DNA from 2 places in the Stenotrophomonas sp. Marseille-Q4652 genome. Region 1 is predicted to be linked to the other one. Evidence: riboswitches for the same ligand, from Rfam matches in the RefSeq annotation. Region 1 holds a riboswitch; the other holds the start of a gene.

Region 1 (7,422 bases):
GAAGTGGCCGTCGACCTGCCCGAGGGCGAGGCCACGCCGCGTCCGGTGACCGCCATCATCTGCCACCCGCTGTCCACCGAGGGCGGCACCATGCACAACAAGGTGGTGACCATGGTCGCGCGCGCGCTGCGCGACCTTGGCGTGACCACGGTGCGCTTCAACTTCCGCAGCGTCGGTGCCTCGGCCGGCGAGTTCGACCACGGCAACGGCGAGCAGGATGACCTGCGCACGGTCGCGGCCTGGGTGCGCGAACAGCGGCCGGACCATGAAATGTGGCTGGCCGGTTTCAGCTTCGGCGCGTTCGTGTCGCTGCGCATGGCCGGCGAACTGCAGCCGCAGGTGCTGGTCTCGATCGCGCCGCCGGCCGGCCGCTGGGACTTCAGCAACCTGCAGCCGCCGGCGCAGTGGCTGGTGGTGCAGGGCGACGAGGACGAGATCGTCGATCCGCAGGCCGTCTACGACTGGCTGGCGACGATGCCGCAGCAGCCGGAGCTGGTGCGCATGCCCGACACCAGCCACTTCTTCCACCGCAAGCTGATCGACCTGCGCGGCGCGGTCAGCCATGGCGTCAAGGCCTGGCTGCCCGGCGCGGGCGCGGCATGAGCGAACTGCTTCCTTCCCAGCGCTACGCGGCCGGCGTGCAGCGTGGCGACTGGCAGAACGACCCCGCCCAGCACGCGGCGCTGGCCGAACTGGACCGCATCCACGAAGCATTGGTCGACTCGCAGCAGGACGGGTGGCTGGACCGGCTGTCGGCGTTCTGGAAGAAACCCGATCCGGTGCGCGGCCTGTACTTCTGGGGCGGCGTCGGCCGCGGCAAGACCTTCCTGGTCGACCTGTTCTACGACGGGTTGCCGATCGAGCAGAAGTACCGCACCCACTTCCACCGCTTCATGCGCGGCATCCACGAGCGCCTGCGCGAACACCAGGGGCAGAGCGACCCGCTGGCGAAGATCGCCCAGGAGTGGCGCAACAACCTGCGCGTGCTGGTGCTGGACGAGTTCTTCGTCACCGACATCGGCGATGCAATGCTGCTGGCGCGCCTGCTCGAGCGCCTGTTCGCCGAGGGCGTGACCCTGGTCACCACCTCCAACACCGCGGTGGAGAACCTCTACCTCAACGGCCTGCAGCGCGACAGCTTCCTGCCGGCCATCGGCCTGCTGCAGAAGTACTGCGTGGAGCTGTACGCCGAGGGCACCGAGGACTACCGCATGCGTGCGCTGACCCGCTCGCCGGTATACCGCGCGCCGCTGGACGATGGCAGCGACGGGTGGATGTGCGGACGCTGGAAGGACCTCAGCGGCGGCGAGGAGGCGCACGGCGGCAACATCCAGATCGAGGGTCGCAAGATCCCGGTACGCGGCCGCGGCAAGAGCATTGCCTGGTTCGATTTCGCTGCATTGTGCGAAGGCCCGCGCGGGCCGGCGGACTACATCGAGATCGCGCGCGAGTTCAACACCGTGCTGGTCGGTGGCATCCCGCATTTCGACCGGCTCAACGAGGACGCGGCGCGCCGCTTCGTCAACCTGATCGACGAGCTGTACGACCGCCAGGTCAACCTGGTCTGCACCGCGCAGGACGCACCGCCGCTGCTGTATTCGGGCACCCGCCTGGCCGGCGCGTTCGAGCGCACCGCCAGCCGCCTGATCGAGATGCAGAGCGCCGAATACCTGGGTACGCCGCACCGCAGCTGAGCGGTGGGCCAGCCCATCCCGCAACGGAGGCCGCATGTCCCAGCGTGAACCCCACCACGGAACCACAGTTTCCAGTGCGCAGGCCGATACGGCCGCACAGGTCGCGCAATGGCTGGCGCAGGCGCGCCACGTCTGCGTGGTGACCGGCGCCGGGATGTCGGCCGAAAGTGGCATCCCGACCTTCCGCGGCACCGATGACAGCCTGTGGTCGCGCTTCGATCCGCAGCAACTGGCCACCGCCGAGGCCTGGCGCGCGGACAGCGAACTGGTGTGGGGCTGGTACCGCTGGCGCATGGCCGGTGTCCAGCGCGCACAGCCCAATGCCGGTCATTGCGCGCTGGCCGCCCTGGCGGCGCGGCACGGCAGTGTGGCGCTGGTGACGCAGAACGTGGATGACCTGCACGAGCGCGCCAGCAGCACGGTGGCTGCGCATGTCCACGGCAACCTGTTCGCGCTGCGCTGCTTCGACTGCGGACACCCGCATGACGCGCCATTGGCGCCGTGCGCCCCGGACAGCACACCGCTGCGCCTCGCACCACCGGTGTGCGGCCACTGCGGTGGCCAGGTGCGGCCGGGCGTGGTCTGGTTTGGCGAGGCGCTGCCCGCGGATGCGTGGCATGCGGCGGTGCAGGCAGCCAGCGACTGCGAGCTGATGCTGGTGGTCGGCACTTCCGGCCTGGTGCATCCCGCCGCCGGCCTGCCAGCGCTGGCACGGCGCCATGGTGCACGCGTGGTCGAGATCAATCCCGCCCCGACCGCGCTGGCTCCTTCGGTGGACTGGGCGTGGCGGGCCACCGCGGCAACCGCCTTGCCGGCGCTGCTCGCCTGCCTGGAAGGATCCGTACCGGATCCCTGACCTGGGGTGGCGCACCGGGATGCTGTTGCCGACGCTTGCTTCGCGCTCACCCGCCACACCATCGCCACTGACCCGCACCTGCAGTGGCTGGTCATCCTGGTGGGACGTCAGCAAGGCTGGCAGCTGGTCCAGCCCCTGCACCTGGTTGCACGAGGGCGATGGTCGCATGGCAGGGTCGTCCATCCGCGTGCCATCAGCATCGCTGTTGGCTGGCCGGGTTGGCTCCGGCAGGAAGTTGCGCTTGTCCGCGCGCCCCGGGGGATGCGGGCCAGATGCAGCGGCGTGTGTATCAACCGCCCAGGCGGCTGTATGCCGGGGCCATGGGTCTGGCCGCGCTGGCGGCGGGATGGCAGATTGTCTGTCGGCACCAGGCAGGCGAGTGCGGTGATGGCAACCAGTTCCGATTTCCTCGAGTACCTGGCAGAGCAGGCCGGACTGGGCGGGGCCCTGACCTTCCGGAAGATGTTTGGCGAGTACGGCGTGTACCTGGATGGCAAGGTGATCGCGTTCGCCTGTGACAACAGCCTGTTCGTCAAGGCCAGTGATGTCACCGCGGCGCTGACGGCAGAGCTGCCGAAGTGCCCGCCCTATCCGGGGGCCAAGCCCTACCCGGTGGCCGATGAACTGCTCGACGACGGCGATGCGTTGAAGGCGTTGTTGCAGCAGACCGCCGCGGCGATGCCGGCTCCCAGGCCCAAGCCCAAGGCGTGACGGAAGATCCGCCCTGGCGCGATCACTGCGCTACTGGTCGAACGCCCGGTCGGACAGAGGCAACTGCCGCACGCATCGATGCGCAGGCCGTGGTCGGTTGCCACACGGACCGGTCGACCGACAGTTGCTGCGTGGCATTGGCCGGCAGGGGATCCTGCACAGCATGCGCAGCGGTTGGGGCGGTCTCCCGGGTGGCGTCGAGGCGCTCACGCCTGCCATCCCTGTGCCACAAAGCATTCGCGGACCATCACCGTATTTTGTGTTGACCATGAGGGAGCTGCCCACTATCTTGTGGTCGTCGGTTCCGGCGGGTTTGCTGCCCGCGGGATTGAAAGGGAAGCCGGTGACGCCTCTTGGCCAGTCCGGCACTGCCCCGCAGCGGTAATTGGGAACGACCCCGCCACACAGCACTGAGGCCACCCCGGCCTTGGGAAGCGGCGGGTAGGAGGAAGGCGCTGCCTTCCGCGCCCATGAGTCCGAAGACCTGCCGACAGCCGCGCGAAGCACAACGCGCGGTGCCGGCTGCGGTGTCTTCGAGGGGAAGACGGCTGGTGACGAAGGCATCGTGGATGCGCCTGCCGGCGCAGTCGCGGTCCTTGCGACGCCGCCTGTCCACACTCATCGCCCAGCACGGCCCCGGGATTCCTGCGAGGGCAGGGCCTGCGTGCATTACACGCCATGAGGGACACCGCCATGACCGACGCAACCGCCGTCATCGAACCGGCCGAGACCGGCTTTGCACTCACCCAGCCGCCAACGGCCACGACCATGAGCGTGACCAAGCGCAACGGCGCCGTCGAGCTGGTCGACCTCAACAAGATCGTGCGCGCGGTGCAGCGCTGCTGCGAGGGTCTGCATGCGGTCGATCCGATGCGCGTGGCCACCCGCACCATCTCCGGCCTGTACGACGGTGCCACCACGGCCGAACTGGACGAACTGTCGATCCGCACCGCCGCGCTGCTGATTGGCGAGGAGCCGGAGTACGGCCGCCTGGCCGCGCGTTTGCTGGCACGCTTCATCGCCAAGGAAGTTTCCGGCCAGGAGATCCATGCCTTTTCGCAATCGGTTACCCGCGGCCATGAGGTCGGGCTGATCAACGAGCGCCTGCTGGATTTCGTGCAGACCAATGCGCGCAAGCTCAACGACGCCATCGACCCGGCGCTGGACCTGGGCTTCGACTACTTCGGCCTGCGCACGCTGTATGACCGCTACCTGCTGCGCCACCCGCACAGCCGCAAGGTGATCGAGACCCCGCAGCAGTTCTTCCTGCGCATCGCCTGCGCGCTGAGCGAGGACGTGCCGGAGGCGCTGGCGCTGTACCGGCGCATGGGCAACCTCGACTACCTGCCCAGCTCGCCGACGCTGTTCAATGCCGGCACCACCCACGAGCAGCTGTCCTCGTGCTTCCTGCTCGATTCGCCGCAGGACTCGCTGGAATCGATCTATGCCCGCTACGGCGACATCGCCCAGCTGTCCAAGTTCAGCGGCGGCATCGGCGTGAGCTATACCCGGGTGCGCTCGCGCGGCTCGCTGATCCGCTCCACCAACGGCCATTCCAACGGCATCGTGCCGTGGCTGAAGACGCTGGATTCCTCGGTGGCCGCGGTCAACCAGGGCGGCAAGCGCAAGGGCGCGGCCTGCGTCTACCTGGAAACCTGGCATGCCGACATCGAGGACTTCCTCGAGCTGCGCGACAACACCGGCGACGAGTCGCGCCGCACCCATAACCTCAACCTGGCCAACTGGGTGCCGGACCTGTTCATGCAACGCGTGGAGGCCGACCAGGAATGGTCGCTGTTCGATCCGCGCGTGGTGCCGGAACTGACCGACCTGTATGGCGACGCGTTCGCGGCGGCCTACCTGCAGGCCGAGGCGCAGGGCAAGGCAGCGCGCACCATCCCGGCGCGCAAGCTGTACGCACGGATGATGCGCACCCTGGCCGAGACCGGCAACGGCTGGATGACCTTCAAGGACAAGTGCAACCGCGCCTCCAACCAGACCCTGCGCGCGGGCAACGTCATCCACCTGTCCAACCTGTGCACCGAGATACTGGAGATCACCTCGGCCGATGAAACCGCGGTGTGCAACCTGGGCTCGATCAACCTCGGCAACCACCTGGACGCCGACGGCAAGTTCGATTTCGACAGGCTGGCCGAGACCGTGCGCCTGGCCGTGCGCCAGCTCGACCGGGTGATCGACCTGAACTTCTATCCGATCGAAACCGCGCGCCGCGGCAACCTGCGCTGGCGGCCGGTCGGGCTGGGCTGCATGGGCCTGCAGGACGTGTTCTTCCGCCAGCGGCTGGCCTTTGATTCGACCGAGGCGCGTGCGCTGTCGGCCAGGATCGCCGAGGAAATCTATTTCCACGCGCTGGAAACCTCGTGCGAGCTGGCCGCCGAGCGCGGCCCGCACCCGGCCTTCGCCGACACCCGTGCCGCCACCGGCGAGCTGCAGTTCGACGCCTGGAACGTGGTACCGGACGACACCGCGCGCTGGGATGCACTGCGCGAGCGGATCAAGGCCCAGGGCCTGCGCAATTCGCTGCTGGTGGCCATCGCCCCGACCGCGACCATCGCCTCCATCGCCGGCTGCTACGAATGCGTCGAGCCGCAGGTGTCCAACCTGTTCAAGCGCGAGACCCTGTCCGGCGACTTCCTGCAGGTCAACCGTTACCTGGTCGAGGAGCTCAAGCGCCTGGGCCTGTGGACCGCGGAAATGCGCGATGCGATCAAGCTGGCCGACGGCTCGATCCAGGGCATCGGCCAGATTCCGGAAGCGCTGCGCCAGGTCTACCGCACCGCCTGGGAACTGCCGATGCGCTCGCTGATCGACATGGCCGCCGGGCGCGGCGCCTTCATCGACCAGTCGGCCTCGCTCAACCTGTTCATGGAGAGCCCGAACATCGGCGCGCTGTCCTCGATGTACATGTACGCGTGGAAGCGCGGCATCAAGACCACCTACTACCTGCGCTCGCGCCCGGCCACGAAGATCGCCAAGACCACGGTGTCGGCCTATACGCCAGCGCAGGCGGTGGCCTGTTCGCTGGAAAACCCCGAAGCCTGCGAGGCCTGCCAGTAACGCCGCTTCACCTGCCGCTGAGTACCGTGCCGATCCAATCGGTACCGGACAGTGGCAGGAGGGTGGAATGAAACGTTACGGCAACCGTTCGGAAAACTCGGGAGTAGAGGCTTACCGGATCACCGACACCGCGATCTTCGTGAAGTTCCGCAACCGCGACGAGCCCTACCAGTACAGCAGTCTTGGCCGTGCCGGTCCGCGCAAGGTGGCGCGGATGAAGCAGCTGGCCGAGGCCGGACAGGGCCTGAGCACCTACATCAGCCAGCACGCGCACGACGACTACGAGCGCTGAACCCATGCCGGCCTTCGCCGGCCCACAGAGCAAACCTTCCATGTCCAACAACACCCGCCAGATGCTGCTCGACCCCGGCTTTGAACTGACCCTGCGGCCGATGCGCTATCCGCAGTTCTACGAGATGTACCGCAACGCGATCAGGAACACCTGGACGGTGGAGGAGATCAACTTCCAGATCGACATCTCCGACCTGCACGGCAAGATGAGCCCGGCCGACCGGCACCTGATCCACCGCCTGGTGGCGTTTTTCGCCACCGGCGATTCCATCGTCTCCAACAACCTGGTGCTCAACCTGTACCAGCACCTCAACGCGCCCGAGGCGCGCATGTACCTGTCAAGGCAGCTTTACGAGGAAGCGCTGCACGTGCAGTTCTACCTGACCCTGCTCGACAACTACCTGCCGGACCCGGACCAGCGCGCCAAGGCGTTCGCCGCAGTGGAGAACATCGACTCGATCCGCAAGAAGGCCGCGTTCTGCTTCAAGTGGATCGACTCGATCCAGGACCTCAAGCGCATCGAGACCCGCGCGCAGCGCCGCCAGTTCCTGCTCAACCAGATCTGCTTTGCCGCCTGCATCGAGGGCCTGTTCTTCTTCGCCGCCTTCGCCTACGTGTACTACTTCCGCTCGCGTGGCCTGCTGCCCGGCCTGGCCAGCGGCACCAACTGGGTGTTCCGCGACGAGAGCGCGCACATGGACTTCGCCTTCGAATCGGTGCGCGTGGTGCGCGAGGAGGAGCCTGGCCTGTTCGACGAGGAAATGAAGCAGCAGGTCTACGACATGCTGGCCG
Region 2 (7,422 bases), 670 kb from region 1:
AGCTGGCGGCGCTGGGCATCACCACCGTCGGCCAGCTGCACGCGCTGCCGCTGCCCGAACTGGAGCAGCGCTTCGGCAGCTTTGGGCGCAGCCTGTACAACCGCGCGCGTGGCATCGACGAGCGGCCGGTCGAACCGGACCAGCCGGTGCAGTCGATCTCCTCCGAGGACACCTTCGCCGAGGACCTGCCGCTGGAAGCGCTGGGCCGGGCCATCGCCCAGCTGGCCGAAAAGACCTGGAACGCGACCCGCAAGACCGAACGCGTCGGTCACACCGTGGTGCTCAAGCTCAAGACCGCGCAGTTCCGCATCCTCACCCGCAGCTACACGCCCGAGGCACCGCCGTCCTCGCTGGAGGAGCTGCGGCAGATCGCGCTGGCCCTGCGCGAGCGCGTGCAGCTGCCCGAAGACACCCGTTACCGTTTGGTCGGCGTGGGCCTGTCCGGCTTCCGCGAACCGGAGCAGGTGGCCGTGCAGGGCAACCTGTTCGACACGCTGCCGCAGGACTGATCAATCGCGCGTGCATGCAAGCGGTGACGGCCGCTGCCGGGCGCGTCGCTAGAATGCGCGTCCCCCCGTGCCTGGAGAATGTGTTGGACGCAGCCGCCGTGATCTTCGACCTCGATGGCACCCTGGTGGACAGCGCGGCGGACATCGCCGAAGCGGTCAATCGCACCCTGGCCGACCATGGCCTGCCGCGGGTCGACGAGGCGCGCGTACGCAGCTGGATCGGCGATGGCGTCGGCAGCCTGGTGCGCACGGCGCTGGCCGATGCCGGCAGCGCGCTGGCGGTGGACGAGGTGCTGCCCGGCTTCATGGTCCACTACCGGCAGTGCCTGCTGCGCAGCCCGGCGCTGTATCCGGGCGTGGTACCGGCGCTGCAGGCACTGCGCGAGCGCGGCGTGCCGCTGGCGATCTGCACCAACAAGCCGTCGGCGATGCTGCCGCCGCTGCTGGACCACCTGCAGATCGACACCTGCTTCGACGTGGTGATCGGGGGCGACTCACTACCCGAGCGCAAGCCCAGCGCCGCACCGCTGCTCCACCTGTGCAAGCACTTCGACGTGGCGCCTGCGCAGTGCCTGATGGTCGGTGATTCGGCCACCGACCTGGGCGCCGCGCGCGCGGCCGGCATGCCGATCGCGCTGGTGCGTTACGGCTATCCGCGTGACCTGGACCTGGAACAGGCCGGGGCGGTGGCGCTGGTCGACGACCTGCGCGAACTGTTCGGCGGCGACGTTGCCGCCTGAGGAAGCCGGCGCCCAGGAAGGCGCCGGCCAATGGCTCAGTGGGCCGGGCGGTAACGCAGGCCCAGCTGGTACTCGCGCCCGGGCTGGTTGTACCAGGCGATGGTTTCGTACTGGCGGTCGAACACGTTGCTGGCGCGGGCCTGCAGCGTCCACGCCGGGTTGAGCGCGTACTCCAGACGCAGGTCCACGGTGCCGTAACCGGCCAGGCGCACGCTGTTGGCGGCATCGTCGAATCGGTGGCCGTTGCCGATGACGGTGACGCCGGCACGCAGCGCGCCGAAGCGGCGGTCCACGTCCAGCCGTGCGCTGCTGCGGGCGCGGCGGATCAGCCAGTTGTCGTGAGTGAAGGACCCGGCGGTGCGGTCGCGCGGATCGGTGAAGCTGGCCTGCGCCTCGATCTCCCAGCCGGCCAGGGTGACGAAGCCGGTGGCTTCCACGCCGCGGATGCGCGCCTCGTTGACGTTGACCAGGTTGAAGCTGTCGTCATAGCCGATCAGCTGCTCGATGCGGGTTTCGTAGGCATCGATGCCCCAGCGCCAGTCCTCGCCATGCTGGGCAATACCGAGGTTGGCGCTGCGCGATTCCTCCGGCTTGAGCGCCGGATTGCTGAAGCCCGGGTAGTACAGGTCGTTGAAGGTCGGCGCCTTGAAGCCGGTGCCGACGCTGGCGGTCAGGCGCAGGCCGTGGCCCAGCGCCCAGCCCCAGCCGAGGCTGCCGGTGGCATGGTTGCCGAACTGCTGGTTGTCGTCATTGCGCACGCTGGCCTGCAGGGTGTGCGCGCCGAACCGGGCCTGGTATTCGACGAAGACGCCGAGGTTGTCGCGGCGCGCGCGATCGAACACCAGGTCGCTGGCAATGCGGTCTTCGTACCAGTCCACGCCAGCGGTCAGCAATTGCGTGTCGGCGAGCTGGTGGTCGGCCTGCAGCGAGGCGATGTCGCGGCGGGTCTCGAAGCGGCTGGCGAACACGCGGCTGCCGGCGTCGGCGAAATAGTTGTCGGCCTCGTCGCGGGTACGGCCGGCCTGCGCGGTCACGGTCAGCGCATCCAGCGGATTCCAGCGCAGCTTGCCGCCCAGCACCTGCTGCCGGTTCTCGGCCTCGTTGCCGCCGAAGATGCTGCCGTCGTATTCGTTGAAGCTGCTCACGTCGAGCAGGTGGGCTTCCAGCTGCACTGTCTCGGCCAGCGCGTAGCCGCCGCGCAGGTTGAGCGAGGTATTGCGGTAGCCATCGCGGTCGGGCTCGTCGGCATAGCAGCCGGCGCCCCAGCCGGCGGCGGTGCCGCGGCAGGCGTCGATGCCGTCGGTGGCCTGCCAGGCACCCTGTGCCGAGATCCAGCCACGCTCACCGCGCTGGCTGAAACCGGCGCTGGCCTGGCGCAGCTGGTTGCTGCCGGCGGCCAGGCTCAGGTTCTGCTGCAGGCCCTTGGCCGCGGCGCGGGTGAACACCTGGATCACGCCACCGATGGCCTCCGAGCCGTACAGGCTGGAACGCGGGCCGCGCACGATCTCGATCCGCTCGATCTGCTCCAGCGGCAGGTCCTGCGGGGTCGGCATGCCGTTGTTGGCCGAGCCCATGCGCACGCCATCGACCAGCACCAGGGTGTGGGCGGAATTGGTACCGCGCAGGAACAGCGAGCTCAGCTTGCCGGCGCCGCCCTGGTTGGTCAGGCCGATACCGGCGCGACCCTGCAGCAGCTGGATCAGCGAGGTGGCCTGGCTGCGCTCGATCGCGGCGCGGTCGATCACTTGCACCGGCACCACGCTGTCCTGCACGGGCACGGCGGTGCGGGTGGCGGCGACCACGACTTCATCCAGCTCGGTGGCCGGCTGCTGGGCCAGCGCCATGCCGGGCAGGGCCAGCGTCATCGCAAGGGAAAGGGGGTGGAACGGCTTCATCGGGTTCTCCTGGCATCGCGCACGCCCGCGCGGCCTTGGGCAAGGGGCGGTTGCAGTGCAGGAGGGAAGAAGCGCGACAGGCGCATCGTGCAGGCACGGCGCGTTTGCCGCTGCCATGCCCGCCGCATCGCAACCAGTCGTCTTCCGGGCCGGTCTCCGGACTTGCAGGTCGGTGCGATGCACCGCTTCCGCGCGCCTTCCCATGCCGAAGCACAGTGGCCGATGCGTGGAATCGTCCTGCTTACCGTTGCGGGGGCAGTGCCGGAATGGCCGCAGCGGTCATGCCGCTGCCGGATTCACCGGCTTCCCGTTTCAACCCGTCGCCGTGGCGGCAGGTCACCTGGAAGTGCGCGCAGTCTAGGCCATCGGCCGGTGGGGCGGCAAAGGAAAATGGGGAGGCAACTGTCAGTCGAGCAGGTCGGTGTCGTCCTGCGCCGGTTCGTCACCCTCGCCGGGTGCAACGACCTCGGTCGAGTACACCGGGCCCGAGGCCGGGCCGGGACGCTTGAGCGGCTGCACGGCGATGATCGCCTCGTACTCGGCCACCAGCTGCTGGCGCCTGGCCACCGGCAGCTCCTGCCAGTGGCAACCAAGCAGGGCCGCCTCCAGCGAATACAGCAGGTTGAGGCTGGGCTTGAAGCCGGCGCGGCGGACCTTGACGAAGGCCACCACCGCGCCGGTGTCGATCAGGTCCTGCTGGGTATGCAGGCCGACCTGGCGCAGCCAGGCCGCACTCTTGGGGCCGATGTTGCGCAGCCCCGAGGTACTCATTGCAGCGCCTCGATCCAGGCCTGGGCGATGGCTTCCAGGCCCTGTTGGTCCTCGGCATCGAAGCGCCCCGGCAGCGGGCTGTCCAGGTCGAACACGCCGACCAGCTCGCCATTGCGCACCAGTGGCACCACCAGTTCCGAACGCGAGGCCGCGTCGCAGGCGATATGGCCGGGGAAGGCGTGCACGTCCTCGACCCGCTGGGTCTGCCGCGTGCTTGCCGCCGCGCCGCACACGCCCTTGTGCAGGGGGATGCGCACGCAGGCCGGCAGGCCCTGGAACGGACCAACCACCAGCTCGTTACCGTCGTAGAAGTAGAAGCCCACCCAGTTCAGGTCGGGCAGCGAGTGGTAGACCAGCGCCGACAGGTTGGCGGCGTTGGCGATGCGGTCGTGCTCGCCGTACAGCAGGCCGCGGGCCTGCTCCAGCAGCTGTGCGTATTGTTCCGGCTTGCTGCCGGAGAGCGTGGATGCAGTGAACATCGGTCGAGTTTAGACGGCGCTGCGGCTGGGTGGGAGGGCGGCAGCGGGACGATGGGTTGCGGTCCCGGCAGGGTCAGGGGATCCTGCGCGGCCTTCCGGCCCGTGTCATGCCTCCATGTCCCTGCTGCCCGCGCTCTACATCACCGGTACCGATACTGGCATTGGCAAGACCTTCGCCAGTTGTGCCCTGCTGCATGCCTTTCGCCAGCGTGGCGCGCGTGCGGTGGGAATGAAGCCGGTGGCCAGTGGCTGCGAGCGCACCCCGGCCGGTTGGCGCAACGAGGACGCGCTGGCGCTGCAGGCGGCCAGCGAGCCGACGCCGGCCTACGACGACCTCAATCCGTTCGCGCTGCCCGCGCCGCTGGCCCCGGAGATCGCCGCGGCCGAAGCCGGCGTTGAGCTCTCGATGCCGCCACTGCTGGCTGCCTTCGGGCATCTGCGCGACGAAGCGGACACCGTGGTGGTGGAAGGTGTTGGCGGCTGGTTGGCGCCACTCTCCGCCACGCTGGACCAGGCCGACCTGGTGCACGCGCTGCAGTTGCCGGTGGTGATGGTGGTCGGTATGCGCCTGGGCTGCCTCAACCACGCGCGACTGACTGCGCAGGCGATTGCCGCCTCCGGCGCGTGCTGCATCGGCTGGATCGCCAACGAGGTCGATCCGCAGATGGCGCGCCGCGACGAGAACTTCGCCCTGCTGCAGGCGCGGCTGCCGATGCCGTGCTGGGGCCGGCTGCCATACGCCCCGGGCGCCGACCCGGCCAGCATCGCCGCGCATCTGGCCATTGCCGGCAGCGGTCGCGAATGAGCGGATAAAAAAAGGCCCGGCAGAGGGAGGGATCTGTCGGGCCTTTGGATTGCATGGGGGGAGGGGACCCATGCAAATTCGGTTGTAGGTACGTCAACGCGCCTTGCGTGTTTTCCCGGTCGCGGCCGGGGAGCGGACCAATTCGCCCAGCGCCTCGCTGGTCTTCAGGCCCAGTCCCAGCACCTCTTGGCTGGCCGTGGCCAGGCGCTCGAGGTTGTCACGGGCAAGCTGCAGGCCCTTGGGCAGCAGCTCGCTGTAACCGTCATTGCCCGCTTCGACTACCTCGCCGAGGAATCCGGCAGTGGCAGTGGCGTTCTTCTCGAAGGTCTTCAACTGCACGCCAAAGGCACTTTCGGCCGTTTCCAGCGCCAGGCGGTTGGCCCGGGTGGCGGCAGCGGCGAACTGCTGGGTGTAGCTGCTGAAGGCTTCGTTGAACTGGGCGGACATCGGGTGATCTCCGGAAACAACGCTGTTGCAATGCAACATACGCCCTTTCTGGTGCGATGCAACAGATATTTCGCGATCCGCCCGGAGCAGTTCATTCGATGTTCTGAAACCATGAACCGCGTCGCGTTTTCACAGCGTTTGGCGGCTCAGCCGCGGTAGCGGCAGCCCGAGGTGCAGGTTTCGTGCACGGTCACCTCGCTCAGTTGCGGCAGCGCCGGCTTCAGCCGGTCCCAGATCCACATCGCCAGCACCTCGCTGGTCGGGTTCTCCAGCCCCGGGATGTCATTGAGGTAGTGGTGGTCGAGCTGGTCGTACAGCGGCTGGAAGGCGGCCTTGAGGTCGCCGAAGTCCATGATCCAGCCGGTGTCCGGGCCGGGTTCGCCGGCCACCTCGATGCGCACGCGGAACGAATGGCCGTGCAGCCGCGCGCACTTGTGGCCCGGCGGGACATTGGGCAGGCGGTGGGCCGCTTCCAGGGTGAAGTCTTTGAAGATTTCCATGCGCCAAGTTTAAGCGCGTGCGGGTGCGCGCCCGCATCCGACAGTGGTTGCGAATGAAATATTTGTCCATCCGGATGAAGAGATGTATGTTCTCTTATATCCGTATGAAGAGATGTCATTAGCCGTGGCTTGTTCCGGCATGACCCAATGCGGACCTCCCCCTCGTTCGTGCAGGTGCAGTCCCCGATGTTCAACAAGACCACCCTCTCGGCCGCATTGAGCGCGGCCCTGGCCACTTCATCCCCCGCTTTCGCCGAAACCGCTGCTCCTGCCGACGGCAGCAAGACCCTGGCGGCCGTGCAGGTCACCGGCTCCAACATCAAACGCACCGAAACCGAGGGCGCCAACCCGGTGCAGGTGATCAGCCAGGAGCAGATCGCCGAATCGGGCAAGCTCACCGTCGCCGACCTGCTGCGCTCGATCTCGGCCAACACCGGCAACTCGACCAACGAGACCACCAACAACGGCTGGTCCTCTGGCGCCGCCGGCATCGGCCTGCGCGGGCTGAGCACCAAGAACACGCTGATCCTGCTCAACGGCCGCCGCCTGGCCAATTACGGCTTCCCCAACGGCGGCCTGTCGGACACCTTCGTCAACCTCAACGCGCTGCCGCTGGTGGCGGTCGAGCGCATCGAGGTGCTCAAGGACGGCGCCAGCGCGGTGTATGGCTCGGACGCGGTGGCCGGCGTGGTCAACATCATCACCCGGCAAAGCTTCGAAGGGGCCGAGATCGGTGGCAGCATCGGGCGCTCGGGCGAGGGCGACATGGACACGCAGACCGTCAAGTTCGTCGGCGGCATCGGCGACCTGGACGAGGACGGCTACAACATCCTGGTCTCGCTGGAGGGCTACAACCGCGACCGCCTGGATCACAGCCAGCGCGGCCTTACCGCCTCGGGCGACTACAGCCACCTGCCCGGCGGCACCCGCAGCGGCTGGTCGGCCAAGGGCGCGCGCTTCCTGGTCGGCGGCGTGTCGGTGCCGTTCCTCGATGCCGACGGCAACTGCCCGGACGGTACCGTGCTCACCGCCAGCGCGCCGATCGACGGCCGTGCCGGCGATACCTGCGCCTACAACCTCAACGACTACAGCACCCTGATTCCCTCGACCAAGCGCTGGCAGGCCTACGTCAACGGCACCTTCCGCCTCAATGACAGCGTCGATGCGTTCGGCGAGGTGCTCTACAGCGACATCAAGGGAACCTCGTGGTTCGGCTCCAGCCCGTACTTCACGCTGGAGTCCGGTCGCTTCGCGCTCAACGCCGACACCGGCCTGG

What was found. A riboswitch is a leader RNA that binds a small molecule or an ion and turns the genes downstream of it on or off. The one in region 1 is predicted to bind cobalamin.
Region 2: linked by a shared signal. The riboswitch ahead of btuB (TonB-dependent vitamin B12 receptor) and the one ahead of LG380_RS11790 (ribonucleoside-diphosphate reductase subunit alpha) in region 1 are both predicted to bind cobalamin.

The regions. Positions count from the first base shown of each region.
Region 1 covers NZ_CAKAKE010000001.1:2,469,589-2,477,010, reverse strand. The annotation lists gene LG380_RS11810 (alpha/beta hydrolase) at 1-603, shown strand, start outside; gene zapE (cell division protein ZapE) at 600-1,694, shown strand; gene LG380_RS11800 (NAD-dependent deacylase) at 1,729-2,550, shown strand; gene LG380_RS11795 (TfoX/Sxy family protein) at 2,938-3,261, shown strand; cobalamin riboswitch at 3,544-3,768, shown strand; gene LG380_RS11790 (ribonucleoside-diphosphate reductase subunit alpha) at 3,955-6,339, shown strand; gene LG380_RS11785 (hypothetical protein) at 6,407-6,631, shown strand; gene LG380_RS11780 (ribonucleotide-diphosphate reductase subunit beta) at 6,672-7,422, shown strand, end outside.
Region 2 covers NZ_CAKAKE010000001.1:3,135,260-3,142,681, forward strand. The annotation lists gene dinB (DNA polymerase IV) at 1-509, shown strand, start outside; gene gph (phosphoglycolate phosphatase) at 593-1,249, shown strand; gene btuB (TonB-dependent vitamin B12 receptor) at 1,285-3,144, opposite strand; cobalamin riboswitch at 3,274-3,503, opposite strand; gene LG380_RS14875 (TfoX/Sxy family protein) at 3,550-3,915, opposite strand; gene LG380_RS14880 (GAF domain-containing protein) at 3,912-4,394, opposite strand; gene bioD (dethiobiotin synthase) at 4,510-5,199, shown strand; gene LG380_RS14890 (phasin family protein) at 5,293-5,646, opposite strand; gene queD (6-carboxytetrahydropterin synthase QueD) at 5,793-6,146, opposite strand; gene LG380_RS14900 (TonB-dependent receptor) at 6,333-7,422, shown strand, end outside.